4 regions of the Jeotgalicoccus sp. FSL K6-3177 genome follow, and region 3 is predicted to be linked to each of the others. Evidence: riboswitches for the same ligand, from Rfam matches in the RefSeq annotation. Region 3 holds a riboswitch; each other region holds the start of a gene.
What was found. Region 3 has a riboswitch for thiamine pyrophosphate ahead of MHH58_RS00160 (3-oxoacyl-ACP reductase). Riboswitches for the same ligand answer to the same signal wherever they lie in the genome.

Region 1 (7,996 bases), 2.0 Mb from region 3:
TCGCTTAGAAACTTCAGCGATATACGGGATGCCGGCGGTTTAGTCGAGGCATTTTTCCCGAGCAAATTGCCGCTGATTAACCCCCGCATCAACAACCGCAATCACCGGAAAATTGTTGTGATTGACGGTAAAATCGGATATATCGGCGGTGCCAACGTCGGTGACGAATACCTCGGACGCGATCCAAAAATGGGAGCATGGCGGGACACCCACCTCCGCATAGAAGGAAATGCTGTGAAATCTCTGCAGCTTCGCTTTATGCTTGACTGGAACTCGCACGATACACGCAATAATATGAAACATGAAGATCATTACTTCCCTGAAATAGATTCTGTCGGCGAGACGACAATGCAAATAGCTTCAAGCGGACCCGACGAGGATTACCAGCAGATAAAGTACGGATACCTGAAAATGATTTACAGAGCACAGCATACGATTCATATTCAGTCACCTTACTTCATTCCCGACCAGTCAATAATGGAAGCGATACGCATTGCGATTTTATCAGGGGTCAAAGTCAAAATAATGATTCCAAGCTTTCCGGACCATCCCTTCGTTTACTGGGCTACATATTCAAATGTTGCATCGCTCATGAAAATGGGCGCGGAAGTTTATATGTACCAGCCGGGCTTTCTGCACCAGAAGGTGTTTATTATCGATGACGAAGTGGTCTCTGTTGGAACGACCAACGTCGATAACCGCAGCTTTATATTAAACTTTGAAGTTAACGCGTTTATGTACGATGATGAAGAAGCGGTAAAACACCGTAAAATATTTGAAGAAGATATTAAACACTGTGAGATACTCACCGCTGAAAAGTATGAGAAACGCGGCCTGTGGATTAAGATGAAAGAAGGCCTCGCAAATTTAATATCTCCGATTCTGTAATACTTATGTGATTCGGGTTGAGATATAAATATTTACAGCATAAATAAGCCGTACGTTAGCTTTTCTGGGGCATCGCGTGAGCCTGTAGTCTCACGCAGATGCTATTCCCCTAGAAGTCTAACGTACGGCTTTTGAAGTTACGTTTTTCTTGGTAAATGTTTATCATCCTTCCTGCTTAAAACAAAAAAGAGCAGAACCTTCTTCCGGGTTCCGCTCTCATACTTTATCGATGATTTATTTTTTACGTTTTTTCTTAGGTTTAACTTTAGCATTTTTAACGCGCGCTTCTTTTTCAGCCTGTTCGCGTTCATGCGCAGCAATAATCGGTGCCATTTCTTCGTTAACTTTCTTGCGGTAGAATGTGTTACCTGCCCAAGTCTGGAAGATCAGGAAGATACCGCCGACTGCCCAGTATAATGGGAGAGCTGATGGTGAAATTGCTGAAATCCAAATAATCATTATTGGAGAAATATACATGAACAGCTGCATTTGCTTACGCTGTTCTTCTGCCACATAGCGCGTTGATACCCAAGCTTGAACTGCGTATACAATACCTGCAATTGCAACCATGAAGTAATCTGTCTGTGTTAAGTCCATCCACAGGAAATCCGGATGGGCATTGAGTCCGCCCTCTGAAGGGAATTTTAATGCAAAGTATAAAGCCATGACAACCGGCATTTGAATAAATATCGGCAGACAGCCCATATTCAGCGGATTGATATCGTGCTTTTTGTAAAGCCCCATCATTTCCTGCTGAGCCGCCATTTTTTCTTCTTGTGTAGTCGCAACTTTAACGCGCTGCTGAATTGCTTCCATTTCTGGTTTGACAATCTTCATTTTTTCTCTCATCATCATCTGATTCTTATATGTACGCATCATGAATGGGAAAATTGCCAGTCTCACAATCAGCGTAATGACGATAATAGCCAGACCGTAGTTATTGTCCAGATTATCTCCAAGCCAGTGCAGTAATGTATCCATCGGCTGGACGAGAGTGTTATAGAAGAAGCCGTCTCTATTCTCAGGCTGTGAATAGTCACACCCGGCAAGGAATAGTACCAGTACCATAGACGCTGGTAATAGCCACTTTTTAATCATTTCTTCACCTCTAAGTAATATCTCACATAAAAAAGATTGTACCATAAATAAAGGTGTATAAAAACCAATTTCATAGCATACGGTCAATATTTCACAAAGTTACTGCAACAAAGCTGTCACGGTTTGTTCAATATTATCCGCTCCTGTTATTGCTGAAATGACACAGATTCCGTCCACCCCGCTGTCGAGGCACCTTTTATAGTTTTCTTCAGTGATCCCGCCTATTGCTGCCGTCGGTAATTTCGTATGGTTTACTAACTTCCGTAACCCTTCTGTGCCGATTGCTTCACCCGCATCTTCTTTCGATAAAGTGCTGAACACCGGACCGATACCGAGATACGCTATCCGGGACAGGCTGCTTGATTTAAGTTCTGTTAAATTGCCGACGGACAGACCGATAATTTTATCGTTAAAGTACTCCGGCAGCATATCCGGATTCATATCATCCTGACCGATATGAATACCGTCTGCCTCAGCTGCTTCTGCTAAGAGCACATCATCATTAATAATGAACGCTGTATTATACCGGCTGCACAGCGCCTTCACGTCCAGAGCAAAGTCTAAAAGTTCTTGGCCCGTCTTAATATCCGCCCCTTTTTCCCGGAGCTGAAAACATGTTACCCCTGCTTTAAAAGCAGTTTCCAGATCCTTCAGCGGATTTTTAAAACTGGATGAAGAGGCAATCAGATACAGTCTCAATATGTCTTTATTCATAATAATCCACTCTTTTCACACTGAAATCTGCTGTTTTAAAGTTATAAATTTCATCGATCAGGAGAGCGGCAAAAGTTCCCGGGCCGCCGGCGGCTCCTGCCGCTTTTTCAGCTGCTATGTTATACAGGCTGACGGAAGCAACGATACTTTCCGTACTTTCTTCCACCGCTAAAAACGCTGCTGTTATCGCGCCGAGCACACAGCCTGATCCTGTAATCACTTCCTGATACTTATGCCCGTTGTGCATTATGACTGTCTGTTTTTCGTTTACATACGCATCTATTTCACCGGTAACGAGCACAGGGGCGTTTAACATGCTGTGGGCCGCTTTTGCGATATCCAGTGTATTTCCTTCTATGATTGAGTCAACGCCTTTAGACACCGCTTCTTTACCGCTTAGAGCATGTATTTCCCCGGCATTCCCTTTCACAAGTGCAATGTTGTATTCACTGAGCAGTTTATCTGTCAGATTTCTGCGAAACGCTGATGCGCCGTAACCGACCGGATCCAGCACGATTGGAATATTACACTCGTTAGCACAGCGTGCCATTTCTTCATACAGCGGCACTTTTTCTTCCGTGCACGTGCCAATATTTAAAAGCAGTGCTCCCGCATGCTTTAAAATATCTGGTGCTTCGCTTTTTTCACCGCTCATAATCGGAGATGCTCCGAGTGCCAAGAGACTGTTCGCAGTAAAAGGCTTCACGACGTCGTTCGTAATACATACTACAAGCGGTGTGTTTTTTCTTAACTCTTCTATCATCTGAATCAGTCTCCTTGATAGCTGAAATGATTCACCGGTCCGCTGCCTTTACCGATACCGGGAGAATTTTGTATTGCACTGGTAATATATGCTTTACCTGTTCTGAACGCTTCTTCGACCGTACGGCCTTTTGCAAGCTCGGCTGTTAAAACTGCCGAGAAAGTGCAGCCCGTACCGTGCGTCTGATCCGTATCAATACGCGCTCTTGTTAAAGTTGAAATTTTTTTCCCGTCATATAAATAATCAGTTGCATCACCCGACAGGTGGCCGCCCTTAATAATCACGCTGGCTGCGCCCATTTCATCAACAAATATTTTCAGAGCCCGGTGAATATCTTCTTCTGTCCGGATAGTCATATTCGCAATCGCTTCTGCTTCATGAAGATTCGGTGTTACTATGTGTGACAGCGGGAGCAGCGTATCAATCAGTGTCGCCATCGATGTGTCCGTCATCAGACGGTCTCCGCTCGTTGCTATCATTACCGGATCCATGACGTACGGAATGTTATACTTCCGGATATATTCGGCAATCACAGTCATCATATCCGCCTCTGCCACCATTCCAGTCTTCATTGCATGCGGCACTTCGTCCGAAAATATGCTGTTCAGTTCTTTGTCGATAAAATCCGCCGGCACATTGTAAACGCCCTGGACACCGAGTGTATTCTGCGCAGTCAGTGAAGTCACCGCAGCCATACCGTAAACACCCCGCGAGTGCATTGCTTTAAGATCCGCAAATATTCCCGCTCCGCCTGTCGGATCAGTTCCTGCAACAGTTAAACCAATAGGTAAAGTCATTAAATATATCCTCCTGTAATAAAAAACCCGCTTCCAGGGAAGCGGGTTGGATCGATTAAGAGATTTCGTCTGTAATCATCTGCACTTCCCTACGCCAGCATAACCTGGATCAGGTGAAAAGGGACAAGCATTCGCTATCTCAGCCGTACCGGCGCCCCCAGCGGGTTCTATTCTTTTTATTGACATAAGCGTACCATATTTCTTTTAGCCGTCAAAGCAGATTGCGGCGTCTGAACACCGCCGTTCCGATTGCGGCAAAAAGAATTCCGAGGCTCGCGATAATTAAAACAGCACTGATATTCATTCTTTCGTAAGGCATATCACTTAAATAGTAAAACGGGCTGAGCATTAAATACACTTCATCGATATTTATCAGCACGCCAAAGTAGTTTGCAAAAAAGATATAGGCAATATATATCCATGCTGCAGTATGCAGCTTTCTGGAGATTCCCGCAAATAATGCGGATATCCCTGCTATAAATATAATACCCGCACAGTAATTTACTGCCGCAAGACCGAAGTCTTTAAGAGAAACACTCAAATCCGCAACATTTATACTGGCAAGGTACATGCCGGCTATCGTCAAGAGAAAAGATAACACTCCTGTCCCGATACCGTACAGATAATGTGTTGTAAAAATAGTACCGCGCGATACTTTCCGGTTCAGCGTACCGGCATTCATCACTTCCAGGCGTCCCTTTTTCTCCTCGGTGAGGATACGTCCGTTAATCATCAGGGCGGGCACAGCCGATATTAGCGCCGATATCACCAGCAGCATGCCGATAAAGAAGACTGCCGGATTATTGTCGCCGAGTGCCTCCCGGAGCATATCATTATCTCCGATCAGACTCTCCAAATCTCCGAATATGGAGCCGTAAGATAAGCCGGCGGCAAACAGACCGGCCAGCCAGCTGAAAATCATTACCCGCATATTTAGAAAAGCAAGTTTAGGATAGCTGGATATTTTTCTTATGTTCTTTTCTTTATTTATTTTTATATAACTGTCCCCGATGTCACGCTTTAAAAATAATACGCAGCTCAGGACAATCAGGATTAAAATCACAGCAAACGGCAGCAGCCATATTCCCGAGTTACTCCCGTATACTTCAATGCGCGACAGCCAGTGATATGGTGATATTACCGAGTAAGTTGTATCTAAAGCGTCTGTTACTGCACGGTATAAGTAGAACCCCAGGAGCAGCGCAAGGGACATGCCGAAGGTCAGGTCGCCGCTGTCGAATAAGTTTCCGAATACCAGTGTTATAACGAAAAATAAAAAACCGAATAAGGCAAGACCGAGTGCATAATAAAAGTTTCCGTATAAGGACAGGCCATCAATATTATATAAACTTAAACCGCCCGCTAATATAACAAAGACCAGCAAATTAATAACCGCACCGTTCATCAGCTGGGCTGTAACTATAGTTTTTCTGCCGACACCTGCGCTCAGGATATATTCGGTTAATCCCGCGTCCTCAGCTTTTCGAGCCAGACCATTTGCGATTATAAGATTGAAAAGACCGTGAAACAATGCCATGAACATCAGCATCTGATGACCGAACATCACAGCTGTTGTATATTCGCCGCCAGGCACCGGACCAATCAGCGCAATCATCGCCGGATTGTCCACTGTCATTTTCATACCTTCCCGTTCTGCTGACGTACTGTACAGCCCTTCGAACACCGGCGGTACTGCGAGTGATAAACCGCACAGTGCAATTATCCAAAGCGCTGATTTCACTCTCAGATTCTTCATCAGCATATTGAAATAAGTCATTGGCTATCCTCGTAATAGCGCATAAAAATGTCTTCCAGCCGCGGCGGTGCGGTGGTTAAACTTTTCAAGTTATATAATTTTAAATATTTCAGAAACTCCGGGATTTTTTCATTGTCGATAAATAAATGATAACCATCGGGTGATTCTGAAAATTCATGAACAAAACTCCGGTGTTTTAAGGCTGTAATATCATCATCCGTATCAATTATATATTCCATCCGTGTGATATGACGCAGTTCAGCCATACTGCCGGATTCTATAATCTTACCATTTCTGATAATGGCGATGCGGTCAGCCAGCTTCTCCACTTCCGATAATATATGGCTCGATAAAAGAATTGTTTTCCCCGCATTTTTCGCCTGTATTACTTCCTCGTGGAAAACACGTTCCATCAGCGGATCGAGCCCCGTCGTCGGTTCATCAAAGATTAAAAGTTCCGCATCGCTTAAAAAAGCACTGATCAATGCAACTTTTTGCCGGTTCCCCTTTGAATAAGTCTTCGATTTTTTACTGCCGTCCAATTTAAATTTGTCGATGAGCCGACACTTTTCTTCATTGTTCTCATAACCGCGTGTCTTCATCATAAAGTTGATTACTTCTTCTCCGGTCAGGTTTCCCCACAGGTTTACATCTCCGGGAACGTAAGCGATATTTTCAATATACTTTTTATTTTTCTTTATATTTTTTCCTGCATAGAGGATTTCTCCCTGAGTGGGTTTCAAGGCGCCGATAATCATCCGTATCGTCGTCGATTTCCCGGCACCGTTTGGTCCGATAAAACCAAAAACCTCTCCTTTTTTCAAGTTGAAAGAAAGATTTTCCGCAGCACGCACTTTCCCAAAATGTTTGGATACATTTTTCAATTCCAGCATCAGTAAGCCCCCTTGTTTTTCTGTTAATTTTACCATATCCGCAATCGGACAGTGTTTTTAAGAATGAAAAAAGACCGGAACAATTGTCCCGGTCTTTAGAAATTATATTGTTATTACAGTCTTGCACCGCATACAGGCCATGGTGATGAACCTCTTGAGTTATATAAAGTTTGTGCTCTTTCTGTCTGTTCAGCTGCTGATGCATCCGAAGCTACACCAGATCCGCCCACTGACTGCCAAGTTTGAGCGTCAAACTGGTAAAGACCGTGGTATAGACCGTTTGAACTTACTACGCTCGCATTACCGCCTGATTCACATGCTGCTAAAGCACCCCAGTTTAAACCGCTGTTAGTGTTAGCGCTTGTGCTGACATTTTGAGTCTTTGGAGCCGGGGTTGGTGCAGGCTGCTCCTGTACAGGCTCTTCATAAGTCTCTTCTTCAGACTGGTAGCTGTAGTTATTCTCTTCTGTTTCGGCAGGCTCTTCATATGTTTCTTCCTGAGCTGGAGCGGCTTCAGTTTCTTCTGCTGCCGGTGCTTCTTCAACTGGTGCAGCTGCTTTAGCTGCATCACCTGAAACAATTAATTCTTTGCCTTCAAAGATAATGTCTGATGATAAGTTATTCCATTCTTTTAATTCCGCAACTGTTACATCGAATTCCACTGCGATTTCAAATAATGTATCGCCTGCTTTGATTATGTAAACTTCTTCTTTTTTGTCTTCTTTAACTTCTTCTTTATCTTCTTTTTCACTGTCGATTTCAATAATCTGACCTGGGACGATTACATCAGAAGTTAATTTGTTTTCTTTTTTAATTGATTCTACCGTCACGTTATTTTCTTCAGCAAGAGCCCAAAGAGAGTCTCCTGATTCTACTGTATGAGATGCTGCTTCTGCACTGTAGGCAATCGTTGTTGATACAGCGACTGCTGCACCTAAAGCTAAAACTTTCTTCATAATTGTATAATCCTCCAAAAAAAATTTGTTATTATATTTTACGGCTGCTTGCACCGTTAACGTTTTTATCACTGTTTCACATTATAGAGGATAATTATGTTTCATAGGTTACAGCAATATAAAAAGACCGT
Region 2 (7,996 bases), 110 kb from region 3:
TCTTATGCTTTGACTGAGCAAGGTCACAATTGTTGATTTCAATCCTCTAAATCCTGAAATGTATTTTTTATGAATCAATGCTTTTCTGACCTTTCTAGCCTGCCTCAGCTGGAAATATTCTGCAACAATAATTGGAACCATGCGGATAGCTGCCATAAAGGAATAAGCATACTTAGGTTTTATTTTCAGCTGAATCATGAGCGCGTAAAACACATCTGTTATTTTCGTTGTAAATATCACTAGGGCGCCAAATAACGACAATATAGCGCCGCGCATTGAAATATGAATACCTCTGACAAAGCTTTCTTCAGTAATATGAATAATGCCGTAGCGAAACAGCGTCTGTGTCCCTTCACCGTAGAATATCATATAGAGGCTTGATATAAATCCTGAACTTAAAATAAATATTAACAAGATTGTCAGGTATTTTATTTTAACTCCGCTTAAAAGGAGCAGCATGATGAGCATAATAATTGTCAGATGGAAAAGAACATTTGGATTATGAATGAAAATTACAGTAACAAAAAGTATTGCTGCCAGCAGTATTTTTGTCAGCGGATTTGTCCTGTCTATAAAAGTGCTGTAATTCTTCACCGCGTCAAGCATCGTGTATCCTCTTCTCATGAAGCATTCCGTCTTCAATAATCAAGCGTCTCGACGGATAGCGTGTCTTAATATTTTCATCGTGCGTAATCATGATGATTGCAGTCCCTGATTCAGTCAGTTCTTGAAATATTTCCAGCATTCGAAAGGCGTGTTTCTGATCGAGACCGAATGTCGGCTCATCGAGCAGCAGGATGTTCGGCACACCGCCGAAAGACGTGGCTACACTTAGCCGGCGCTTCTGTCCTGTAGAAATTTCCAATGGATGCAGGTGTGCTGTATTACTAAGCCCCATCTGCTGCAAAATGACTTCGGTCTGTCTCACTGCTTCAGAATATTCAAAGCGGGATTCCATATTGATGAAAACTTCATCAAAAACTTTGTGCGTAATAAACTGGAGTTCCGGATTTTGAAATACCGGATATACTTCTCCGGCAATTTGTTTTGTTTTTGCAACTTTCTTATTCCGGTAGTAAATATTGCCAGCAGAAGGAATCAATTTCATTATCGCAAGAAGCAGACTGGACTTTCCAGTACCGTTTTTTCCTTCGAGCGTAATCCATTCTCCTCCGGCAACAGTTAAGTTATCGATATGCAAAATCTCCATCCCCTGCCGTTCAAGATGGAGGTTTTTTATTTCGAGCAGTACCTCTTCCGCTGGCGGTAACGGATTGAACACTGGAGCTTCCTGCCATGAATCCGGATGCCAAACACCATATTCATTCAAAAGGTGTTTATAATTTTTTAAAACATCGTCCGGAGTACCGTCATGAGTAATCTGAGCCTGATTATTCATCAGAATAACCCGGTCGACTTTGTCCCATATATAATCGACACGATGTTCGACTATAATAACTGTGCGGTTGTGCCAAATGTTTTCAATGACATCCCATAGAGAAGATGCAGACTCGTCATCAAGCATGCTCGTTGGTTCATCGAGAAACAAAGTATCCGGATCTTGCAGCAGGGCTGAAGCGATCGCAAGCTTCTGCTTCATTCCCCCTGATAAATTATTAATATTTAAGTTAAGTGGTATATTAAGTCCCGTCTGACTGAGTGCTTCCAGCATTGCCGTTTCCATATTTTCCTTCGGAATATTTCTATTTTCCAAAATAAAAGCAAGCTCTTCTGCTACTGTAGGCATCGTAAACTGGGAATCAGGATCCTGAAACACATAGGCGTTATTATCAGGAATTTCGATTGATTCGGTTTTCATGGGTGTATGGATTGCCCGCGGGATTAACCCGCCCATGACGTTTAATAACGTGCTTTTACCTGAACCGCTCGGTCCGAGCAGCAGTACTTTCTCGCCGGCTTCAACTTCAATATTTAAATCGGTAAATAATTTTACCGGTGCTTCTGGAAATTTTAAATTTAAGTTCTGTATATTAATTGCCGGCATATTATAATCCTTCATGTGAATTATCGTGTCTTTGTCCTACAAACTTTAATACGCCGGTTTCTTTAAGTGCTTTGTAGAGCAGATGGCCGAGCCAGCCGGCAACAAGCGCGCCGCTGAGTATCCGAAAACTGAACATCAGGACAAGATTCCATGTCTCGAGCATCCCGAGATAACCATAATACCAGTCGAGCGGCAAAGTAGATAAAGCTGCCGCGATGCCGGCCAAGGCTGCCACCATCAGACTCGTACTCTTATATTTAAAGAACATAAAAATAAGTTCGCAGACCAGTCCCTGTATTAAGCCGTACATAATCAGTGAAATATCAAACTGAAGGAGTACAATCGTTTCGCCCGAAGCTGCTGCAAATTCTGCAATCAGAGCAACACCAGGCTTCCTGATAACTAAATAAGCGACAATCGCAGCGATAAACCACATTCCGTATACCAGTTCATTTAAATGCAGACCAAAGGGTTGGAGAATCGTATAAATCCCATCCCATAGAGAATAAATAACAGCGAAAACCAGTGCAATAACGACAGTAATTAAAATATCAGTGAGTGTTAAACCATTTCTTTGTGCCATTTTGAAGCCTCCGTTATAAATTTCAAACAAAAAAACACACCACTAACGGAATGGTGTGCATATAAAAATATGCCACTTCCCTACGCTAGTATAATCTAGATCAGGTGATAAGGGTCAGTCTCAGTCCGATGCGGACACCCCCAGTGGTGGTGAATTTATTATTTGATTATCACTATCATAGTCCACTTGCACGGATTTGTGAAGCTGGAATTATTTAGTTACGGAAATCCCCTGTTTATCGTTTTCATAGAGCGTTACTTTAAGCAGTGTATCTTCCTTTGGCAGATGACTACTAAACTGTTCAAAAATCCAGTACGCAATATTTTCAGCGGTTGTATTCATAGCAGGCAGAGTTTCATTGAGCACGCAATTATCGAGTTTTAAAGCAATGTGCTCTCTATAGATCTGATCAATTAAATGAAAATCTGTGGCAAGGCCCAATTCATTTACCATTGATAATATTTCTAACTGAAATGTGTAGCGATGGTTTTTTAAATCTTTAAAGGCTGTACTGGAAAAAAATATACGGTTATGACAAGTGAATTCGAAATGCTTATTAATAACTATCTGATGATTAAAATATTGAAATTGCTCCGGCGGTTTAACATTTTCTAAAGACATAATTTTACACCTCAATATATAGGTATTTTCTAAATTATACTATACAAAAGATATGAATTTAATTGTGTCAAATTATTGACTGCATGTTCTGATATGGTAACCTTGAGGGAAGTAATTCATAATTTTTAGAATTTTACATCTTTATTTAGAGAGGAGAGACAAAGCGCATCAGCAATTAAAAACAAGGGGGCGTAACATGAAGAATTTTCTAAAACGCTTAGCAGCAGTTATCAGTTTATCATTGCTAATCTTTTCAGCAGGAATTCCCATCGTATCTGCCGAAGCTTTTGATCCGGACTACAGTGAAGATAATGATGTAGCAGCAGCTGATGAAGGGATGGTTGTATCGGCGCACCCGCTTGCTTCTGAAACGGGTTATGATATCCTTGCCCACGGCGGTAACGCCATGGACGCAGCTATTGCTATGCAATATGTATTGACCGTTGCAGAGCCCATGATGTCGGGTATTGGCGGCGGAGGTTTTATGATGGTATATGATGGAGAAACAGGAGAAACATCTGTGATAAACAGCAGGGAACGTGCGCCTGCAGGTGCAGATACGGAAATGTTCCTCGATGAAGACGGGGAAGCATTACCATTTGAAGAACGTGTCAGAAGCGGTAAGTCAGTAGGAGTTCCGGGAACATTGAGGGGCTTGGAGGCAGCCCACGAAACTTGGGGAACAGTTGATATGTCGGATTTGATTGCTCCAGCAATTTCAATTGCCGAGGAAGGTTTTATGATAGATGACTTCCTGGCTGCACAAATTTCTGATAACGCCGAAAAATTACAGGCTACAGCAGCAGCTGAAGTATTTTTTAACGATGCTGAACCCTTAGCAGAAGGCGATGTACTCGTTCAGGAAGATTTGGCGAAAACTTTAAACCTTATCAAAGATAATGGCATCGATTACTTTTATAACAGTGAAATTTCAAAAGCGGCTGCTGACGCAGTTCAGGAATTCGGCGGCTCAATGACACCAGAAGATTTATCGAATTATGAAATTACATTAGATGAACCGATTTGGGGAGAGTTTAACGGCTATGATATTGCTACCATGCCTCCGCCAAGCTCAGGCGGCATATTCATGCTTCAAATGCTTGGAATGCTCGATGGTTTTGATTTATCCCAGTATGATATAAACTCGCCGGAGAAATATCATTTAATGGCAGAAGCAATGCATCTGGCATATGCCGACCGTGCTGAATATGCAGGAGATCCGGAATTTGTGGACGTGCCTGCAGAAGGGCTCCTCCATCCTGATTATATTGCAGAGAGAAGCACACTAATCAGCATGGATAGTGTGAATGAAGAGCCGGAAGCGGGAAATCCGTGGGAGTATCAGACAGGGACAGATGAAGTGAATAATGTTGCACAGCCGAACGATAAAGTTGATGGACAGACGACCCATTTTTCAGTAGCGGATAAATACGGCAATGTCGTTTCATACACTACGACGATTGAGCAGGTATTCGGTTCTGGTATTATGGTGCCTGAATATGGATTCATGCTGAACAACGAACTGACAGATTTTGATGCTGAACCAGGCGGAGCAAATGAAGTACAGCCGAATAAGCGTCCGCTCAGCAGTATGACACCGACTATTGTATTTGATAATGGCAAACCGGTAATGACTGCAGGTTCGCCGGGCGGGCAGACCATTATTACATCAGTTCTGCAGACAATTATCAATGCTTATGAGTACGAGCTCGATGTGCATTCAGCAGTAACAGAACCAAGAATCTTTACTAATGACTTGAAATCTTACAGATTTGAAGAAGGTATTCCTGAAGAAGTTATTAGCCAGCTTAATGAAATGGGACATAATTTTGAAGATGAATCCGAAGCCATAGGAAATGTCAGCAGTATCCAGATTGATCCTGTGACGGGAGAATTTACAGGGGCTACTGATAAAAATAGAAACGGTGCCGCCTACGGCCTGCAATCCCAGCAGTAAAAATAAAAATAGAGCAGCCGAAATCGGCTGCTCTATTTTATTTAATTGAAAAGGTTTATAAAGAACACTATAACGGGAATATTAATAATATCTATTAAGAATGCCCCGACAATCGGTACAATCAGGTAAGCAGTTTTAGAGTCGCCAAATTTAGATGTGATTGCATCCATATTAGCCATAGCTGTAGGCGTTGCCCCCAAGCCGCTGCCGATTAAACCGTTAATCATTACTACAGCGTCATAATTCTTACCAAGCAGTCTGTAAACAACAAACATCGTATACAGAATAATGACGATAACGTGCACGGAAACAATCAGCAGAATCGGCAGTGCTAAGTCTGCGAGCTCCCAAAGTTTGATGCTCATCAGTGCAAATGACAGGAATAAGCCTAAAGAAACTGCACCGATTTTATCATTTACAGTTGTATCAAAATCAAACGGCACCTTGTCTTGTGAAGCGTCTAATAATGTTCTGACAACAATTGCAACGAACATTGCACCGACATAGTCGGGAAGAATTACTCCGGATAAATCCGAGAAGATACCGCCAATGTATGTGCCGAGCGCCATTGTGAATGTAATGATTGCCAAATAAATAAAGAACTGGTCGATAGTCAGTTTGCTTTCCTTTTTAACGTCCTGAACTTCATATTCGCCGGCATCAAAAGCAGGTTCATTGCTCTTGAGATTATGTCTATTAATCATATAACGTGCAACCGGTCCGCCGAAAACTCCGCCGGCAATAAGTCCGAGAGTCGCTGCAGCAATGCCGACAGTAGTGGCTCCCTGCACTCCTAATCCATCGATTGTTTCACCGAATGCTGCAGCACCGCCGTGTCCGCCAATCATAGCAGGAGACGAAGCCATAAGTCCGAGCAGAGGATCGATTCCAAGCAGACTGGCAAGAGAGACTCCTAAAGTATTTTGCAAGACTGATAAAAAACTTGCCGCAAGTAAGTAGATAATAAGTAATTTACCGCCAAGTTTAATTAACTTAAAACTGGCACCCAATCCGACTGTGGTAAAAAATATAATCATAAATAAAGACTGTAAGGACGTATCTATAGTTATCGTCACTAAGTCAGAAGTGTGCATTATTAATGTAAACACTGCGAAAAGCAAACCGCCAACAACAGGTGCCGGTATAGAGTATCTATCTAAAAAGTATATTTTTTTAACTAAGTAAGCACCGATGAGGTAAACCATCACTGCTAAAAATAATGATGTTACTAAATTTAATTCCATATCCCATCCTCCATCATTTAAAAAATACATCAGAAAATCCATTCTAATCTAAAACCCAGAAATAACCAATGATAACTTTTACATATTTAAAGAAATTTAATTATGTTTAATTATTAGATGTTCTTGAAAACTATATTGAAAGGGGTGATATTGTATGCGCAAACGGACGAAACTCCTTATTGGAGCGGGGCTAGCAGCGGGGGTACTGTATGCAACGAAGTCACAGAACAGACAGATGATTTTAGGACAGCTGGAAAATGCAGTTAATAAATGGACGGACGATGATTACATTATTAATCTTGGAAAACCGGATGAATTGCGTGATGCAAACATGGTCGATGAAGGTGCGATGACTAGCGTACTTTATTATTACGAGTTAAGGGATAAAGCGTCAGAAAAATAATGAAAAACAATCACAGTCTTAAGGCTGTGATTGTTTTTCATTATATCGTTATAACGTATTATGTAATGAACGTTACAAAATATCGATATGCGGTACAAATCTGTCCTGTCAAGGGTTATGGCGCTCTTGTCACTGACTAAGCTCTGTACATGCGGAATGATATATATCGATTTAGTAAGTACTGAATCACGGTCGCAAACATTGTCGCACTTATTTTAACAATAATGGCGTTCCATCCAAGCTGTTGAACGAAAATGAAAACAGCAATGGAAACGACTAAAAACCCTGCTGTACCAATAGTTAGAAATGAAAAGTAGCGTCTGAAAAATTTGCTGTGCGCCTTAAAGTTAAAATGATAATTCAATATGAAATTTGTTGTGACACCGGTAAACATGCTAACCAGATTCACGATTTGAATATGAATACCGGTATAAGTGTGCAGCATGATAAACAACAGTAAATCAATGATACCGCCGACTGCTGCAATCATGCAGTATTTAATAAATTCTTTAAACTTGCTCATATAAATTCAACTTTCTACTGGCATTTTACGTTGCATTATATCACAAAAAATGCGTCTCCCCGTTCGGAAGACGCATGCTGTCTATTCAAACATTGATTTAGAGATATTCAATGCTCTCAGCATCGCAGTTTTCTTATAATTATGTCCTTCGCTCTTACTTAAAATATCATCCACAGTTTTCACACCATCAACAATATAGTCGCCTTTATTCAGCATAATACATTCAGCACGGGATCCTGCAACGACATCTGATATTTCGGAACGTGTCGGAATTCCGGTTTTAATCAATGATTCCAGCACCTGAGTAGCCCAGATTACCGGCACATGAGCAGCTTCACAAATCCAAAGCAGCTCTTCTTGTATCTCACTGAGCCGTTCATAACCGATTTCTACTGCCAGATCTCCCCGCGCTACCATGATTCCAAAAGGTCTGACTGCGGCAGCTGCAGCAATAATATTCGGTATCTCCCCGATAGCCTCAGTCGTTTCTATTTTGGCGATAACCGGCATCTGCTGTTTACCGGCCGTCAATTTTTCTCTTAGAGTATCTTCAATATATCTCATATCATCTGCACTTTTGATAAAAGAAAAAGCGAGAATATCTGCGTGTTCCGCTGCAAAATCGAGATCGTTCATATCTTTCTCTGTCAGTACATTTAA
Region 3 (7,996 bases):
TCTCACCAAGCGCGTTTGAAATTTTTTCATAGTTTTGTAAGATTCCTTTCAGTGACGTAAAATCATCTGAATGTTTGTCCGGCTCCCAATTATCGAGTTCGTGAGAAAAAGCTGTAATACTATCTCTTACTTCTGATAATCGTTTTTGGAAAGCTTCAGATCCACTTCCACCAGGAAATATACTCTCCATATCCCATTTTTCTTTGTAGTTCATCAATTACCTTCCTCTCTTAATTAAAACTGTATTTATTTTTATCATACAGGAAATGAATGCAGAGAAACATTAATCACGCTGATATACATTAATAGTCCGAGCATTCACCTATGCTAACGATAAAAAGAAGAGCAATATTTGTAGAATTTAAACTAATGAGAAAAAGCGATTTTAATTAACACAGCAAGAGTTAGTATTGCAGATGAGATGACTCTTGTTGAAGTGCTTAAAAAGAGGAAAATTAAAAGTTTTGCGATTGAAGTCCATGAAGAGTCAAAGATGAATCGTAATTGAATTGGCATGGAGAATGTAGTCTTAACGCTATATATTGGAAAATGTTTTACGTTTATAGTCAAATATAATATAGACAAACTTACTTTATATTAATTCAACCTGTATAATTTTTTAATTCACTAGTTTGGAGGATAACTGGAAGTGTATCATAAGTGATCCAGGAACTAGATTTGATTATGACAAGAAAACTTGTTATAAACTCACCGCCCTAAATTGTTAGAACGGTGAGTTAAGTATCAAGATACAATGAAATTTCTCGAATTATAAGTCTTTAAATTTCATCTTATCACTTTCTCTATTTTTATTTATCAAACCCTCTATATATAATCCCATAAGTACTACAACTTGAAATAGGATTAAACTAGCACCAAAAGTGAGTGACACTAAATGGTATAGATAGAGCTGTAGAAGCTATCAAAATAATGCTTGGTAAATCCATTTATTCATCTGTTTGTTTTTAACAAAATAAACTTCTAAAAGGCCGAAAGCTATACCTATTAACAAATATACTATTATATAATTATTCACTTTCTGAACCCTGATTTCTTTTTTGACATTGGAATGAATAATTAAATTTTCTCTGTCTGCCGCAAAATGATTTATATAAGCGAAAACTTGAGTCTCAGCTGTTAATGTTTTTTTGTGAGTTTTGACTTTATCCTCGCTTACCGGGATATTAATAAGCAATTCAGCCCTTATAACCTTCGCACTTGGGGCTCGGGGACATAAGTTCTCAAAAGTTATTATTTTTTCTGGAGATATTTATGTCCCAGCCTCAATATAAAAACACAACGTAAAATTGAGGTGTGCCTATGAATCATTCAGCTTAATACTTATCGAGTTCCAGCATTTCTCTAAACGTTTCACCGTTATAATCTCTTCTAAAAATGCCGCGTTTTTGCATTTCCGGAATGACTAAGTCGACAAAGTCTTCAAGACTTCCTGGGAGTGTTGGAGGCATCAAGTTAAATCCATCTGCGGCACCTTCATTCATCCATCTTTCTAATTCATCGACAATTTCTTCAGGTGTGCCAATGAGTGTTAAATGTCCACCTCCAGCGTTGAGATAACCGAGTAGTTCTCTGACTGTGGGATTTCTGTCTTCTATAATTTCTAAAACAGTTTGATAACGTCCAACAGGTCCTTTGAATTCTTCGACTGGCGGCAATTTTGGTACTTTTTCGTCAAGTTTCCATGATTTTGTATCTTGCTGAATAAAGAATTCGAGCTGATTAAGTGCAGTATCAATTGGAAGTAGGTTGTCTAATTTTGCTTTCTTTTCTTGCGCTTCTTCTATTGTTTTACCCACGTAAGTCACTAGTCCTGGAAATACTTTGATATAGTTGTCTGGACGAGGGCTTTCTTTTATGGCTTGATTTAATTTTTCACGATAAATATTTGCTTGTCTTAAGTTCCAAGAAACTGAATAGACAGCATCAGCATATTTCGCAGCAAGTGCAACACCTTCTTTTGAAGCCCCGGCTTGCATAGCCACTGGCTTACCCTCTTTTCTTAAAGGTAAAGTTAGCGGACCTTTAACTTGGAAGTTTTCACCATTGTGATTGAATGGCTGAATATTTTTATTTTTAGTAATTGTGTTATTTTCTTTATCTGGCTTGTAGCTTTCAATTGACCACGAATCAAATAATTTATTCATGACTTCAGCAAATTCATCCGCTTTCTTATAACGAACGGCTCTCTCAGGCAATTCAGGTATACTGTGGTTTTGTGCTTCGCGGTCGGTCATTGATGTCACTAGATTCCATCCCATGCGTCCTTTTGTTATGTGCTGCAGTGTGAGTAACTGTCTTGCTGTGGTAAATGGGTTGTTAAATGTACCTGAAATAGTTGAAACAAGTCCAACGTTATCTGTGACTTTACTCATAGCAGTTAATGCAACAATTGGGTCAAAATAACTCGTTGGCAATTCTGTTGGACTATCTGCGGGGAAGGCTTGTGAATCTGCGAAAAATACGGCATCAAATTTCCCGCGTTCTGCAATTTTTGCCAGATTTTCATAATATTCAATTGTCGTGAATTCATTGACACTCGAATCATCTTCTAACCATGCTGCCTGATGATGACCCACACCATACATTAAAATTCCTATATTTAACTGTTTAGAATTATTCATAATATATACCGCCTAGTTCATAGTAAGTCCGCCGTCTACCGTGATGTTTTGTCCTGTAATACCATCTGCTGCCTCAGAACAAAGATAAACAACCATATTAGCAACGTCTTGTGGTGTTGTTACTTTTCTCAATGGTGTGGACTGTGCGATTAAATCGAATACTTCTGGTGTTGTGACTGCACTTGCGTCTGTTGTTTTCAGCAAACCGCCAGAAACAACATTTGCTCGGATACCATACTGTCCAAGTTCTGCTGCAACGTTTCTGGTGAACCCAATTAAAGCAGCTTTTGCAGTGGTGTACTCGTGATATGGTACTACAGGATTTTGATATAGATTCGTTCCAATACTAATTATTGCACCGTCTTTACGTTCTAAAAACTGTGGCATTACACTTTGTGATACGTTAAATGCAGCTTTTAGTGTCCCGTCTAACTGTTGTTCATAATCCTTGTAAGTTAAATCTTTAAATGCTTTTTGAGCGGTTGGATCAAATTTAAAATTAACGAGTGCATTGTTTACAACAACATCAATCTGGCCGAAATGTTCAGTTCCTTTTTTTACTAATTGTTCAACTGCTTCACGGTCTGTAATGTCCGCTTGAATCGCAATCGCTTGTGCGCCAATTTCTTTTTGTAACTTCTCTGCTTCTTCCTTACTTTTGTTGTAGTTAATTATGACATTAAAGCCTTTTTCACTCAGTGCTTTTACGATATAGCTGCCAAGTCCTCTTCCGCTTCCCGTTACTAAAACTGTTCTTGTCAAATAAATCACTCCTATAATTTTTTAAAATAAAAAAATACGCAACCTTCATAGGAAAGTTACGTATCGAGAGTAAATTATATGCCCGCAAAGACATAGATATACAACTGTATCGATGTAACACTTTCCTACGCCAGTTTTAACTGGATCAGGTTCAAAGGGTCTGAGGTTTCCCTCATCTCAGTTTATATAAACACCCCTAGTGCGAATCTATTCTATTTAACATCATTGTAGTACTTTACAAAGATACGTCAAGTAAACCACAAATTATTTAAATTGGAACAAACGCAATTCAAATTCAATTCTGTAACTGTACTGCTTTCTAGTTTTTATATGATTGAGTGAATGTTAAAAGGTAGTTATCAGCATAATTAAAATCTAATTTTATTTGCAATATTTAACTTTTTAGAGTAACTTGAGGTTATTGATTGGAAAAATTAAATAGTTAAGACCACTGGAAGTGTCTTTAAAAAAGGCTGAGATTAAAGTGTAGACTTTGGGATTCCGGGAACCTGATACAGTTCATACTGGCGTAGGAAAGTGGCGAAAGTAATATGTTTTGATGCATACTTGCGCTGTTTTTCTATATAGAAAAACAGCGCTTTTTTTTTATGTTAAGGGGTGACATAATGCTTATTGCAATTACACATTTTAAGATATTAATTTCCAAGGATATTATTCATTTCAATACGATTTCATCCTGTATCGATTATCTTTTACTTCGTACACCCATGTCCGACAACGAGTTATCATCGTTCCTTTGTCAGCTTATTCATTCAGGTTTTCCCAAAGAAAAAATCATCATTCATACTTCGACTAAATTGCTGGAATCTTTTCGTTTAACTGCTATCCACTTTAGAGAAAACGATCCAACTGCATTAACGTATAAAAAAGAACATCCGGATATTTCAGTCAGCATGTCTGCTCATTCACCTGAATCTGTCAAGAAAGCACAGGACAATCATCTCGACTTTGTATTATACGGCCATATATTTGAATCGAGTTCAAAGAAATCTTTGCCGCCGCGTACACATCAAGAAGTACGTGATGCACTGTCTTATGATATTCCTGTCGTTGCACTTGGAGGTATCAATTCAACAACTATCAATCAGTTACCGGCAGGTTTCAGTGGTATCTCGGCAATTTCTGCATTTATGGATGCATCACCCAATCAAATCACCAGATTAAAAGAAGAATGGCAAATATTAAATTTGATGTAAGCAAATGCTCTATTGCTTAGTCATTATAAAGTGGTTAATACATTTCCCAGCTGTCACAGTACTTAAAAACCTCTCACTTGAAAGGATGAAACAATATGCAGTGCACCGTTAACGGAGAACTCCATTATTTTGAAAAGGATATTACCATAGCTACCCTGCTGGACCACCTGGATGTAGATGATAATCGTATTGTAGTGGAACACAATGGGGAATTGATTAAAAAAAGTGTATTTAAACAACAAGCAGTGAAAAATAATGATCGACTTGAATTATTAGAATTTGTAGGAGGCGGATAATATGTTAGAAATTGGGGATTTAAAATTTAACTCAAGACTATTTTTAGGTACTGGAAAGTTCTCAGATGAGAAAATACAGGCCGCAGCAATTGAAGCGTCAGGTACAGAAGTGCTGACTTTCGCTGTCAGACGTATGAACTTATTTGATAAAGACCTGCCCAACCCGCTGGCAAATATTGATTTAAGAAAATACACGACATTTCCGAATACAGCAGGGGCGAAAACAGTGGAAGAAACTGTACGCATCGCAGAAATCGCAAGACATGCGGGTGTCTGTGACATGATTAAAGTTGAGATTATTGGCGATGATAAGACATTACTGCCTGACCCAATTGCGACATACGAAGCGTGTCAAATACTGCTGGACAAAGGTTATACAGTCTGTCCATATATTTCAAACGATGTCGTGCTTGCAAAAAGACTCGAAAGACTCGGTGTTCATGCGATTATGCCGCTCGCTTCTCCTATAGGTACGGGACGCGGTATTAATAATCCATTAAATTTAAGATATATTGTAGAACAATCCAGCATCCCTGTTATTGTGGATGCAGGAATCGGTTCACCAAAAGATGCGTGCTATGCTATGGAGCTGGGCGCAGATGCGGTATTATTAAACACCGCTGTATCGAATGCCAAAGACCCGGTTAAAATGGCAGAGGCGATGAAGCTTTCAATTGATGCAGGGGTACTGGGTTATGATGCAGGACGTATTCCGGTTAGGTATTCAGCACAGGCCTCCAGTCCTTCTGAAGGACTGGAGTTTCTTTAATGGAAAGATACGACAGGCAAATGAAATTTAATGACTTTGGAGAGAATAGTCAAAAAAATCTGATGTCAGCCACACTGATGGTGATGGGCGCCGGTGCACTTGGAACTCACGTTTCTGAAATGCTTGTGCGTATGGGTGCAGGTAAACTCATCATTATCGATATGGATATTGTTGAAATGACCAACCTGCATCGTCAGGCTTTATATACTGAAAAAGATGCAGAAGATATGACGCTGAAAGTTAATGCTGCCAAAGAAAAATTGTGTCAGATAAACCGTAATGTTGAGATTGTACCGATCAATACAGAAATAAATTCCAGTAACATCTCCGCAATCTTAAGAAAGTATCAGCCGGATATTGTAATTGACAGTATGGATCATTTTGAAATTCGATTTCTGATTAATGAAGCCTGTCATAAGCTTGATATCCCCTGGGTATATGGTGCCGCTGTAGGCAGTAAGGGAAGTGTGTACGGTATTGATTTTAAAGGACCTTGTTTAAAGTGCTTGATGGAGACTCTGCCATCGACGGGGGAAAGCTGTGCAATCAACGGTGTGCTTCCTCCTGTAATTTCCCTCATTGCCAGTATGGAAGTTTCTGAAGTCATTCGTTATTTATCAGGAAAAGGTTTTTCCAAGCAGCTCATTACTGTAGATACTTTTAAAATCGGCTTTCAAACGATAAATATAGATGAATTAAAGAATGAAGCCTGTGTGGTCTGTAAGAATCGGATATATGAACAGTTGAATAAAAATATGCTGCCCACTGTACAATCTAATTGCGGAAGTGTATATACACTCAGGTTCGACGAATCGGTTTTCAATCAGGAGCTGCCCGGTAAAACTATCAGGGCAAGTGCATTTGTTAAGTTATTGACTTATAAAAAATATAAGCTGACCTTATTTAAAGATGGCAGAATGAATGTTCATGGCATCTCTCGAAAAGAAGAAGCCAATGCTTTATATCAAGAAATGATTGAGAAATTGAGTGAATATCCTGTATAAAAATATAGTGTGAACTATCTCAAATAGATATCATTATAAACCAGTGACGGACATATTTAATATTGTCAAAATAGATGTAAAGCCTTTCCGTTTTTATAAAACGGAAAGGCTTTTATTTTTCAGATTATAAGTTTTCAGCATTTAAATATTTTTCCTTTCATTGATAATATCCGCTGATTCAAGCAGGTTAAAAACGCTATTGCAAAGAACGAGCTTGAATATATCTTATTTAGTATAAAGTTGATAAAGCTGGGATTGACAACATATTTTACCACTGTTAATATATCCAATGTACCAATCATCCTACAACTTTTAAAGGAGATCATATGATTCGTAAAACAAACCGAACACAGTTAGTAGAACAGGTTGCTTCTCAAATAGAAGAATTAATTGAAACTGGATACTGGACAGTCGGAGGAAAAATTCCTCCTGAAATGGAGCTGGTTGAGAGATTTGATGTTAGTCGAAATACACTTCGGGAAGCAATTCGTGCCTTAGTGCATGCTGGTTTACTTGAAACCAGACAAGGTAGTGGAACTATAGTGCGCTCTGCCAATTCACTTGATGCAGCACTGAGACGCTATATAAAAAAAACTGCTTTGCTTGAAACGCTTGATGTACGCTTAGCTTTAGAAAAACAAGCCGCTCAGTTGGCTGCTGAGCATAGAAGTGAGACGGATTTACTTACGCTTGAAGAATGTATTAAGAATTGTCGAAAGGCAGTTAAGAATCATAATCGCGAAAGATTTATTGCTTCAGATATCCGTTTTCATCAGACTGTTGTACAGTCTTCAAAAAATCAGCTGCTAATTGATTTATATGAACCGATGGTAGAGATTATATATACTTTTGTCGAAGATTTGATGGCGATGGATGTGCCTTTCAAGTACGAAGAAGAGCTGCATCTTGAGTTGTTTGAAGCAATTCAGAGCCATGATAAGAATGCAGCTGCAGCATATGTTGACAGTTATATGGAAGTATTAAGAAAAGATGTCGTTGAAATGATGGAGGACTAACAACATGGGAAATGAAAGAACAGCAGGTTCTTTTGATATCAATACAAAAAAAGTTGGTTGCTAATTATAGGTGTTATTTTAGTCAGTACAAATTTAAGAGGACCCTTCACTTCTGTAGGAGCACTTATTCCTTTTATACGGAATGATCTTGATATAAGCAATGCTCTCGCCGGATCCATTACGACATTACCTTTGCTGGCTTTTGCACTGATTTCTCCTTTTGCTCCCAAAATAGCCAATCGTATCGGTATGGAATGGACTATCACCTTATCACTGATTTTACTTATTAT
Region 4 (7,996 bases), 2.1 Mb from region 3:
TATATGAATTAAATTTTAGAAACCAGGGAGGCACTTATGACAGAACTCACTTTGCAGGAAGCAATTTTTACAGTCAGCAATCTCCGTAATCAGCTTAATAAGGAATATGCGAAATTCGATACTGAATACCGCGTGCCGGTCGCCGTAAATAACGAAAGTGTTGTAAATGACAGCAAGACAGCGGATGTAAAAGATTCTCTTAAAAAGATTGAACAGCTGAAACACGATATTATTACGCTGAAGGCTGCCGTTCATCATAAAAATACAACAGGAGTGCTTACGATTGATGATGTGGAATACACCGCATCAGAAGTGCTGGAATCACTGAAACTGGAAAGGGATATCGTCAATAATCTGCAGAACAATACGTCTTTCGGCTACCATCGTGAACGTATTAAAACTGTCGCCGGTGTCGGTATTGTTGAAGAGGGTATTATTAATGAAAAAGAAGTAATCGAATATATTGAGGCGCTTGAAGTAAAGGTAAACCGTAAATCCATGCTGATTGATAAGTTCAACAGTACGGAAACAATTGAAGCGGAACTTAAAACGATATAAAAGTTTTCGGCAGAAATCAGGCCCCTTTCTTATATGATAATTTGATGGATTACAATTTACGGTTTATTTATCTGATTACGTTTTAAGAATCCGGATGCTGGACACGAAACACAATCGTGCTGATGACCTGATTTCGACGGGGATTTCCCAAAAACTTCCGGGCGGAAAGTTTTGCCTTTAGGACCGTCTGTACATAAAAAAAGACATGCAGAAATTTCTGCATGTCTTTTTCTTTCTTTTACGCCGCAGCCCTGCATGCTTCCGCACATTCAAAGCAGGCTTTGGCGCATTCCTGACAGTGATCGTGGTCATGCTTTTGACATTCCTTGCCGCATGCTTCACAAATAGTGGCACATACGCCGGCGAGTTCTTTAACGAAAGGTGAGTTTCTTGTGACGGCCTGTTCTAAAAATGAGCACATATCCGCACATTCACGGTCTGTTCTAATGCAGTCCGCCATCATTTTTACATCTTCTTCTTTTAAGCATGCGTCGAAACAGTGATTGCACGCTTCCATGCATTCGTGCAGAGTTTTAAGCAGCTGCTGATTCTGTTCGTGAGCCATATATAATTCCTCCTTAAAAGATTCATACAATCTATTAATTCCCTGAGCAATATTTTTTAAACTGTAGTACAGTGGAATTGTAAAGAAAATATAAACGGCTGGGGGCGCACTTATGTGCTGAGAGATAATATCGACCCTTTGAACCTGTAGGTTAGGACCTGCGCAGGGAAGTCTGTGTCGATATATACGCGGATGTCTGTATATTTTTTGGCCCGGGCCTCTCATAAGGTTCGGGTTTTTATCGTCTTTGGCCGAAATACAAAGGAGATATGGCAATGAAGTTTACAGACAGGTTATGGGACAGCGTGGAGAGTATTTGGAACGGATATCTTGAGCATCCGTTTGTGACCGGTTTAGGGGACGGGACGCTCGAGCACGGGAAATTTCAGCACTGGCTGAAGCAGGACTATGTGTATCTGGTTGAGTATTCCCGGCTGATGGCAATCGGGGCGGAGAAGTCGCCGGACCTAAAAACGATGAATATGTTTTCTGAAATGCTGCACGGCACGCTCTTCGGAGAAATGGAGCTGCACAGAAATTACGCGGCAGAGTTTGGTATTTCAGAAGAGGAGCTTCTTCTGACCGAAGCTTCCGCAGTGAACACTGCTTACACGAGCTATATGCTGAACCACGCTCAGCGGGGTGATGCAGCGGCTGTTGCTGCATGCCTCCTCGCCTGCGCCTGGAGTTACAATTACATCGGAAGATCTCTGTCGGATAAATACCCGGAGCAGGAAAACAATCCGTACAAACAGTGGGTTGAAACATATTCTAGTGAAGATTTCACCAGTTTGAACGGCACGGCGATGACTCTCCTTAATAAGCTCGCTGAAGGAAAACCTGAACGTGAACTGGTCCTGCTGGAAGAAATCGTCGTGAAGACCAGTCTCTATGAGTATATGTTTTGGGATATGTGCGAAAGCCGGGAAGAATGGCCGATTAAAGTGAGTTTATAAACGGTTATAATTATTAATAAGTTTTCAAAATTGTTAAAGGTCGGTAAATAATGTATAAGTCAGTTTTTCTTTGAGGTATTGTAGAATTAACACCATGAATCAGTCTGAATACTATCTTACTTTTAAGGAGCTGGAAATCCATAATGAAGAAACTTTTAACAATCGGATCGTTAGTCGGAGTGCTTGCATTAGCAGCGTGCGGCGGAGACACTGAAGAAGGAACAGAGACAGAAGAAACCGGCACTGAAGGAACAGAAACAGAAAGTACAGAGACTGAAACAGATACAGAAACAGAAGATACCGAATCAGAAGACGATGGAGCTTAAAAAATGCTTGAAATGCCGCCGGTTAAAGCCGGCGGCACTTTTTTATCGTGTACAGTGTTAAATTATCACATCGAGGGTATATAAGTATTAATCTGACTTAAGGAGAGTGACTGGTTACATGAAGAAATTGACAGTGGTGACAACGCTGATTGGTGTGCTTGCACTCGCGGCATGCAGCGACACGGGTGTCGATGAAACGGAAGTAGATGAGAACGAAGTCGAAGAAGATGCACTTGATGATTCGGATGATGACGAAGAAGAAAATGAAGTTGAAGACGCTGGAACTGAAGAAGATCAGTAAAAATTATGAAGTGCTGCCGTTTCAGGCGGCACTATTTTTATGATTTAGCGTATTTTATCGAAAAATTATAAATTCTGTTTTTATAGAGAAGCGGCAGGCGGAATTTTTTATACAGGATAAAAGTTGTGGTAGCATTGAATCAATAAACTGATGCGGGAGCGAAAAAGTAATGAAAATTGGTGTTATTTCAGATTTGCACATTGACCGTTATAATAGTGAAACGCTGAAACAGAAGGATTTTTCTCTTACGCTTGCCAACGAAGTGTCGAGAGAGGCGCTCGATATTCTGCTGATTGCCGGCGATATTTCAAACGATCATGTCCGCTCTTACCGCTTTATGCAGGAGCTCGAACAGATGACCGGTGTGACGATTTACTTCGTGCCGGGTAATCACGATTTCTGGAACTTCAGCGGGGATGCGAAAAGCACCCGGGAAATATATGAATTTTTTAAAGAGACGAAATACTTTAAAGAAGGTTCGCCGATTGATCTTGGCAACGGCTGGGCACTCGTGATGAACCCGGCCTGGTATGATTATACGTATGCAAGCGACCGGTTTTCCCTGGAACGGTTAAGCGAGCGGGAATACTACGGTGGCACGTGGCAGGATAAAGTGAAAATTAACTGGGGAATGACTGATCCGGAAGTGTCCAGAGAGATGGCGGAGCGCGCCGAAGCTGACCTTGAAGCGGTCCGTGATAAAAAAATTATCCTGATGACGCATGTCGCGACTCACAAAGCATTCAGGGTGCCGATGCCGAATCGCCTGTTCGATTATTATAACGCCTTCATCGGCACATCGGACTTTGACCGCTTTTATGAAGAATATGATATCCGCTACAGTATTATGGGGCATATTCATTTTAGGCATCAGGTTGAAGAAAATGGTACGGATTACATCTGTGCCTGTCTCGGTTATAAACGTGAATGGCGGACAAAAGATATTGTGCACGAGATGCGGGACGCTTTGCAGGTTATAGAAATTTGATAAGAGAACCATCAACCACCTTTTCCGGTGGTTTTTGTATTTTTCTGGGAATTCTTTGTATCTATCCAGGAAATTAAAATAACTTGTACGAAATAAAAATAAATCGCTGATTTTCCCTATATATAGTATGAGAGGACTTTTAAGGAGGAAATCAATGATTATATCAGAACGGAAAATCAGTAAAGAACTGGCATTTTACAGAGCACTCAGTTCCCGCTTTTGTCTGGAAGAAAAAGATGCGAAAAAATTGTCGGTGCTGGAGCGCGGTTATAAGGGAGAACGTATTTATGACGAAGTGTTTGATGAAGAGGGCCACAGTTCGGTATTTGTCTTCCGGGATATTTATTTGAGAATCGAGGACAGTACAGCGCAGTACGACGCTCTGATTGTGAGCGATGCGGGAATAACAGTGAATGAGATAAAAAACTACTCGGGTTTTTATCGTGTGGAGAGAGGAAAATGGTATGCCGGAAACTTTGAGGTGCCGGATGATCCCCCGGCGCAGCTGAAACGCGCTATGAATAAGCTGCTCAAACTGCAGTATATTCACCGGTTGAATTTTGATATAGAGGGGAAGGTTGTTTTTCCGCATATAGATTTCCGGCTGAATTTTGATAATCAGGATGTGCGTGAGAGATTGGTGATGAGATCCGAGCTGCGTGATTATTTAAAGAGATTTTCGAACGAGTATGCCGGCCGGTACGCGGAACGAATTGCGGAAGCGGTGTCTTCACACATTATTGATAATCCATTTTTTGATAAGAGCGCGAATTTTGATTCAGTGCGTAAAGGATTGTACTGCGGGAATTGCGGGGGTTTTGAGGTTGAAACATGGGCATATCATTTCTTCTGTACTGCATGCAAATCCAGAGAAACGAAAGAATCTCATGTTATTCGCGCGCTAAGTGATTATACTGCATTATTTACGAACGAAAAATTAACGAGAAAACGCTTATTGGAATTTATCGATTACAAAGTCAGTCCGCGTACGATTGTAAGAATGCTGAGTAAATATTGTACTCGATTTGGCGCGGGGAATGCGACTTATTATGAGTTTAATTATGAAAATTACGAAGATGTGGTAGAAAATCATGAATATATTAGAAGGTATAAGAATCATATGATTAAAATCTAGGATTACCTACTTGTGCGCGCCACCGAAAAACGACGGCGGCACAAGAAGAGGAACTGCGCGCCACCGAGAAACGACGGTGGCACAAGAAGAGGAACTGCGCGCCACCGAAAAACGACGGTGGCACAAGAAGAGAGACTGCGCGCCACCGAAAAACGACGGAGGCACAAGAAGAGGGACTGCGCGCCACCAAGCTCGCACCCCACCCAATCATCAGCAAAAAAACGCGCCGGACCGGCGCGTTCCACAAAAAATATTATTTTTTCACTTTGATTTCTTCGTATTTCGCGTGCCATTCGGGGAAAACGCGTTTAAACATAACAGGACGGAATTCGCCGTCGACTTTTTTAACGACAATCAGGGTGGTCGTGCCGTGCGTGCAGACTTCACCGTCACCGTTAACGATTTCGAACCCGTAAATTGTACGGACACCGGTGTTTTCTTCGACCCAGGTGCGGACGAAGGCGCGGTCACCGTATTTTAATGATTTCGCATAAGTGATGTTGACGTTATGAACGGGGGCGAGGTATCCTTTCCGTTCCATTTTTAAATAATCATAGCCGATATCTTCAATCAGCTGCATGCGTCCGAGTTCCAGCCATTTAATATAGCTGCCGTGATAAATAACGCCCATCATGTCGGTATCTGCATATAATATCTGGATTTCTTTTTCTGCTACATAAACGCTCATGAAATTTCCTCCTAAAAATAACTTAAAGATATTATATCATTCTCTATCTGCAATTTTTCAAAGGAGTTTATCGTTTTTGGTTAAAAGGGTATGATAGAGAAAGAAGGCAATTAGAAATGGGGCAAAATGAACATGAAATTACTGACTTTTGTAGATGAAACAACCGGGAAATATAAGCTTGGTGTACTGACTGAGAAAGGTGTGCTGGATATTTCCGGGGATTTTGAAACGCTGCAGGAGGTCATGGCGAACAAAGACAAGGCAGAGGCGCTAATTGAATTCTATCTGGAAGCGGATTATATTGAACTGAAGAGTGTCGATGAACTGGTACTCGGTCCGGTTGTGCCAAATCCTGAGAAAATTATTTGTGTCGGTGTAAACTATAAAAGGCACGCCGAAGAAATGAAAATAAATATACCGGAAATGCCGGTGATTTTTTCGAAGTTTAATAACACACTGACCGCCCACAACAGTACGATTACAATACCGAAAGACACATATATGATTGACTACGAAGGCGAGCTCGCGATTATTATCGGCAGAGAGGGCCGTAATATTCCGCGTGAAGACGCGATGGATTATGTGTTCGGCTATGCTAATGCGAATGATGTTTCGGAAAGAAGCTCGCAGTTTGCGACGAGCCAATGGCTGGCAGGAAAAACTTATGACGGTTTCTGCCCGGTGGGCCCTTATATTGCAACGCTTGGTGAAATCGGTGAACCGCATAAGCTGCGTATAAAGACATATGTCAACGGCGAGCTGCGCCAGGATTCAAACACGAATGATATGGTATTCAAGAGCAGAGGACTCGTCAGTCACATTTCAAAATATATGACGCTGAAACCGGGAGATATTATTCTGACGGGAACACCGGAAGGTGTCGCTTCAGGTTATAAAAAAGCGGACAAACCGTGGATTAAAGACGGCGATACAGTGACGGTGGAAATAGAAACACTCGGTCGTCTGACAAATCATTTTAAAAAGGAATGATGTTTAATGTCGATATATGGAAAAGTTCATACTCTTTATACTGGAGGAGTAAAAACTGTCGGAAATCCTGATGCAGACAATAAGATGAATCAGCAGTGGAAAACAGGCGCGTTTAAAGAAAAAACGGACAAGCAGGTCTTTTTATCTAAAGAAGGTCTCGCCGGCGATGAATGTGCGGATAAGAAAAATCACGGCGGACCGGAAAAAGCACTGTTTGCGTACAGTCTCGCACATTACGATAACTGGCAGCGTGAACTCGGAAATTCCGACATTGCGGCCGGCGGCAACGGAGAAAATATTTCCGTAATGCATATGGATGAAACAACCGTACATATCGCGGATATATATGAACTCGGCGAAGCGATGATTCAGGTATCTCAGCCGCGGCGCCCATGCTGGAAACCGGCGCGGCGTCACGGCGACATTGATTTCGCGAAAAAGATTGAGGATACGGGCCGCACCGGCTGGTATTTCCGTGTGCTTAAAGAGGGGAATATCCAGGCGGGAGATACATTTAAACTCCTTGAACGTCCATGCCCGGACTGGACCATTGACCGGATGAATGAAGTGCTGTACCACAACCGTGACAATATCGGCCTGCTTGAGAATCTCAGGGATTGTGAATACACACCGCCGAGCTGGAAAACCACACTCGATAAACTGCTCTCCGGCGAAACAGTCGACGATTCGAAACGGCTGTACGGCCCGAATATATAAGAGGAAAATATAACTCAGTGTGAATTTTGATTTTATTTTGCACTAATAAATATAAAAAAGTCCCGCCAAAATGGCAGGACTGCATAAATTTAATCGTTAACTGTTTGAGCTTTCGGTGTTTTATCGTCTGGATTATATGTCGGATCGAGCTTCCGTTCAAGGAAACGAAGCGCGAAGTCGATAATAATCGCAATCAGGGCAATAGGAATTGCGCCGGCTAAAATATACACCGTGCCGTCTGTAGCGTTCGTCCCGCGGATAATTAAATCCGACAAGGTCGGCGCGCCGATGAACGACCCGATTGCAACGATACCAATCGCGACAACGAGTGCAATGCGGAGTCCGCCGATAATAACCGACAGGGCAAGCGGCAGTTCAATCATGCGCAATACCTGATTGCGTGTCATGCCCATACTTTTCCCGGCATCGGTAATATTTTTATCGACACCTGTAATACCTGCGTACGTATTTTTAATAATCGGCAGAAGCGCGTACAGGAAAACCGTCAGAATAACAGTATTTGTACCAAGCCCCATAACGAGCATTAAAATCGACAGCATGGCAAGGGCCGGAATGGTCTGGATAATATTCGCGATGGTAATAATTACACCTGACAGCTTCGCATAGCGCGCGATAAAAATCCCGAGCGGTATGCCGATAATTGCAGCAAAGAGTACACCGTAAACACTCATCAGCAGGTGGTCTGTAAAGAGACTCAGCAGATAGGCGAAGTTGTTGACGAAATAATTATATAAATCCGTTAATAAATTAC

Region 1: linked by a shared signal. The riboswitch ahead of thiD (bifunctional hydroxymethylpyrimidine kinase/phosphomethylpyrimidine kinase) and the one ahead of MHH58_RS00160 (3-oxoacyl-ACP reductase) in region 3 are both predicted to bind thiamine pyrophosphate.
Region 2: linked by a shared signal. The riboswitch ahead of MHH58_RS00670 (ECF transporter S component) and the one ahead of MHH58_RS00160 (3-oxoacyl-ACP reductase) in region 3 are both predicted to bind thiamine pyrophosphate.
Region 4: linked by a shared signal. The riboswitch ahead of tenA (thiaminase II) and the one ahead of MHH58_RS00160 (3-oxoacyl-ACP reductase) in region 3 are both predicted to bind thiamine pyrophosphate.

The regions. Positions count from the first base shown of each region.
Region 1 is NZ_JBBOSK010000001.1:2,027,886-2,035,881, forward strand. Features, by position in the region: gene cls (cardiolipin synthase) at 1-888, shown strand, start outside; gene yidC (membrane protein insertase YidC) at 1,123-1,986, opposite strand; gene thiE (thiamine phosphate synthase) at 2,086-2,700, opposite strand; gene thiM (hydroxyethylthiazole kinase) at 2,693-3,463, opposite strand; gene thiD (bifunctional hydroxymethylpyrimidine kinase/phosphomethylpyrimidine kinase) at 3,469-4,260, opposite strand; TPP riboswitch at 4,330-4,429, opposite strand; gene MHH58_RS10365 (ABC transporter permease) at 4,472-6,037, opposite strand; gene MHH58_RS10370 (ABC transporter ATP-binding protein) at 6,034-6,909, opposite strand; gene MHH58_RS10375 (transglycosylase family protein) at 7,023-7,865, opposite strand.
Region 2 is NZ_JBBOSK010000001.1:141,904-149,899, forward strand. Features, by position in the region: gene MHH58_RS00660 (energy-coupling factor transporter transmembrane component T family protein) at 1-624, opposite strand, end outside; gene MHH58_RS00665 (ABC transporter ATP-binding protein) at 599-2,020, opposite strand; gene MHH58_RS00670 (ECF transporter S component) at 2,007-2,588, opposite strand; TPP riboswitch at 2,649-2,740, opposite strand; gene MHH58_RS00675 (6-pyruvoyl trahydropterin synthase family protein) at 2,799-3,209, opposite strand; gene ggt (gamma-glutamyltransferase) at 3,406-5,166, shown strand; gene gltS (sodium/glutamate symporter) at 5,208-6,410, opposite strand; gene MHH58_RS00690 (hypothetical protein) at 6,565-6,813, shown strand; gene MHH58_RS00695 (GtrA family protein) at 6,950-7,336, opposite strand; gene MHH58_RS00700 (pyruvate kinase) at 7,418-7,996, opposite strand, start outside.
Region 3 is NZ_JBBOSK010000001.1:33,347-41,342, forward strand. Features, by position in the region: gene MHH58_RS00145 (M3 family oligoendopeptidase) at 1-214, opposite strand, end outside; gene MHH58_RS12405 (hypothetical protein) at 389-508, shown strand; gene MHH58_RS00150 (hypothetical protein) at 923-1,195, opposite strand; gene MHH58_RS00155 (NtaA/DmoA family FMN-dependent monooxygenase) at 1,335-2,642, opposite strand; gene MHH58_RS00160 (3-oxoacyl-ACP reductase) at 2,655-3,404, opposite strand; TPP riboswitch at 3,510-3,612, opposite strand; TPP riboswitch at 3,848-3,957, shown strand; gene MHH58_RS00165 (thiamine phosphate synthase) at 4,031-4,621, shown strand; gene thiS (sulfur carrier protein ThiS) at 4,717-4,917, shown strand; gene MHH58_RS00175 (thiazole synthase) at 4,919-5,686, shown strand; gene MHH58_RS00180 (HesA/MoeB/ThiF family protein) at 5,686-6,690, shown strand; gene MHH58_RS00185 (FadR/GntR family transcriptional regulator) at 7,017-7,706, shown strand; gene MHH58_RS00190 (CynX/NimT family MFS transporter) at 7,764-7,996, shown strand, end outside.
Region 4 is NZ_JBBOSK010000001.1:2,125,279-2,133,274, reverse strand. Features, by position in the region: gene MHH58_RS10895 (serine hydrolase) at 1-12, shown strand, start outside; gene MHH58_RS10890 (hypothetical protein) at 37-558, shown strand; gene MHH58_RS10885 (four-helix bundle copper-binding protein) at 797-1,123, opposite strand; TPP riboswitch at 1,214-1,309, shown strand; gene tenA (thiaminase II) at 1,399-2,079, shown strand; gene MHH58_RS10875 (hypothetical protein) at 2,223-2,405, shown strand; gene MHH58_RS10870 (hypothetical protein) at 2,524-2,706, shown strand; gene MHH58_RS10865 (metallophosphoesterase) at 2,876-3,694, shown strand; gene MHH58_RS10860 (nuclease-related domain-containing protein) at 3,849-4,829, shown strand; gene MHH58_RS10855 (acyl-CoA thioesterase) at 5,083-5,517, opposite strand; gene MHH58_RS10850 (fumarylacetoacetate hydrolase family protein) at 5,650-6,507, shown strand; gene MHH58_RS10845 (MOSC domain-containing protein) at 6,514-7,224, shown strand; gene MHH58_RS10840 (ABC transporter permease) at 7,314-7,996, opposite strand, start outside.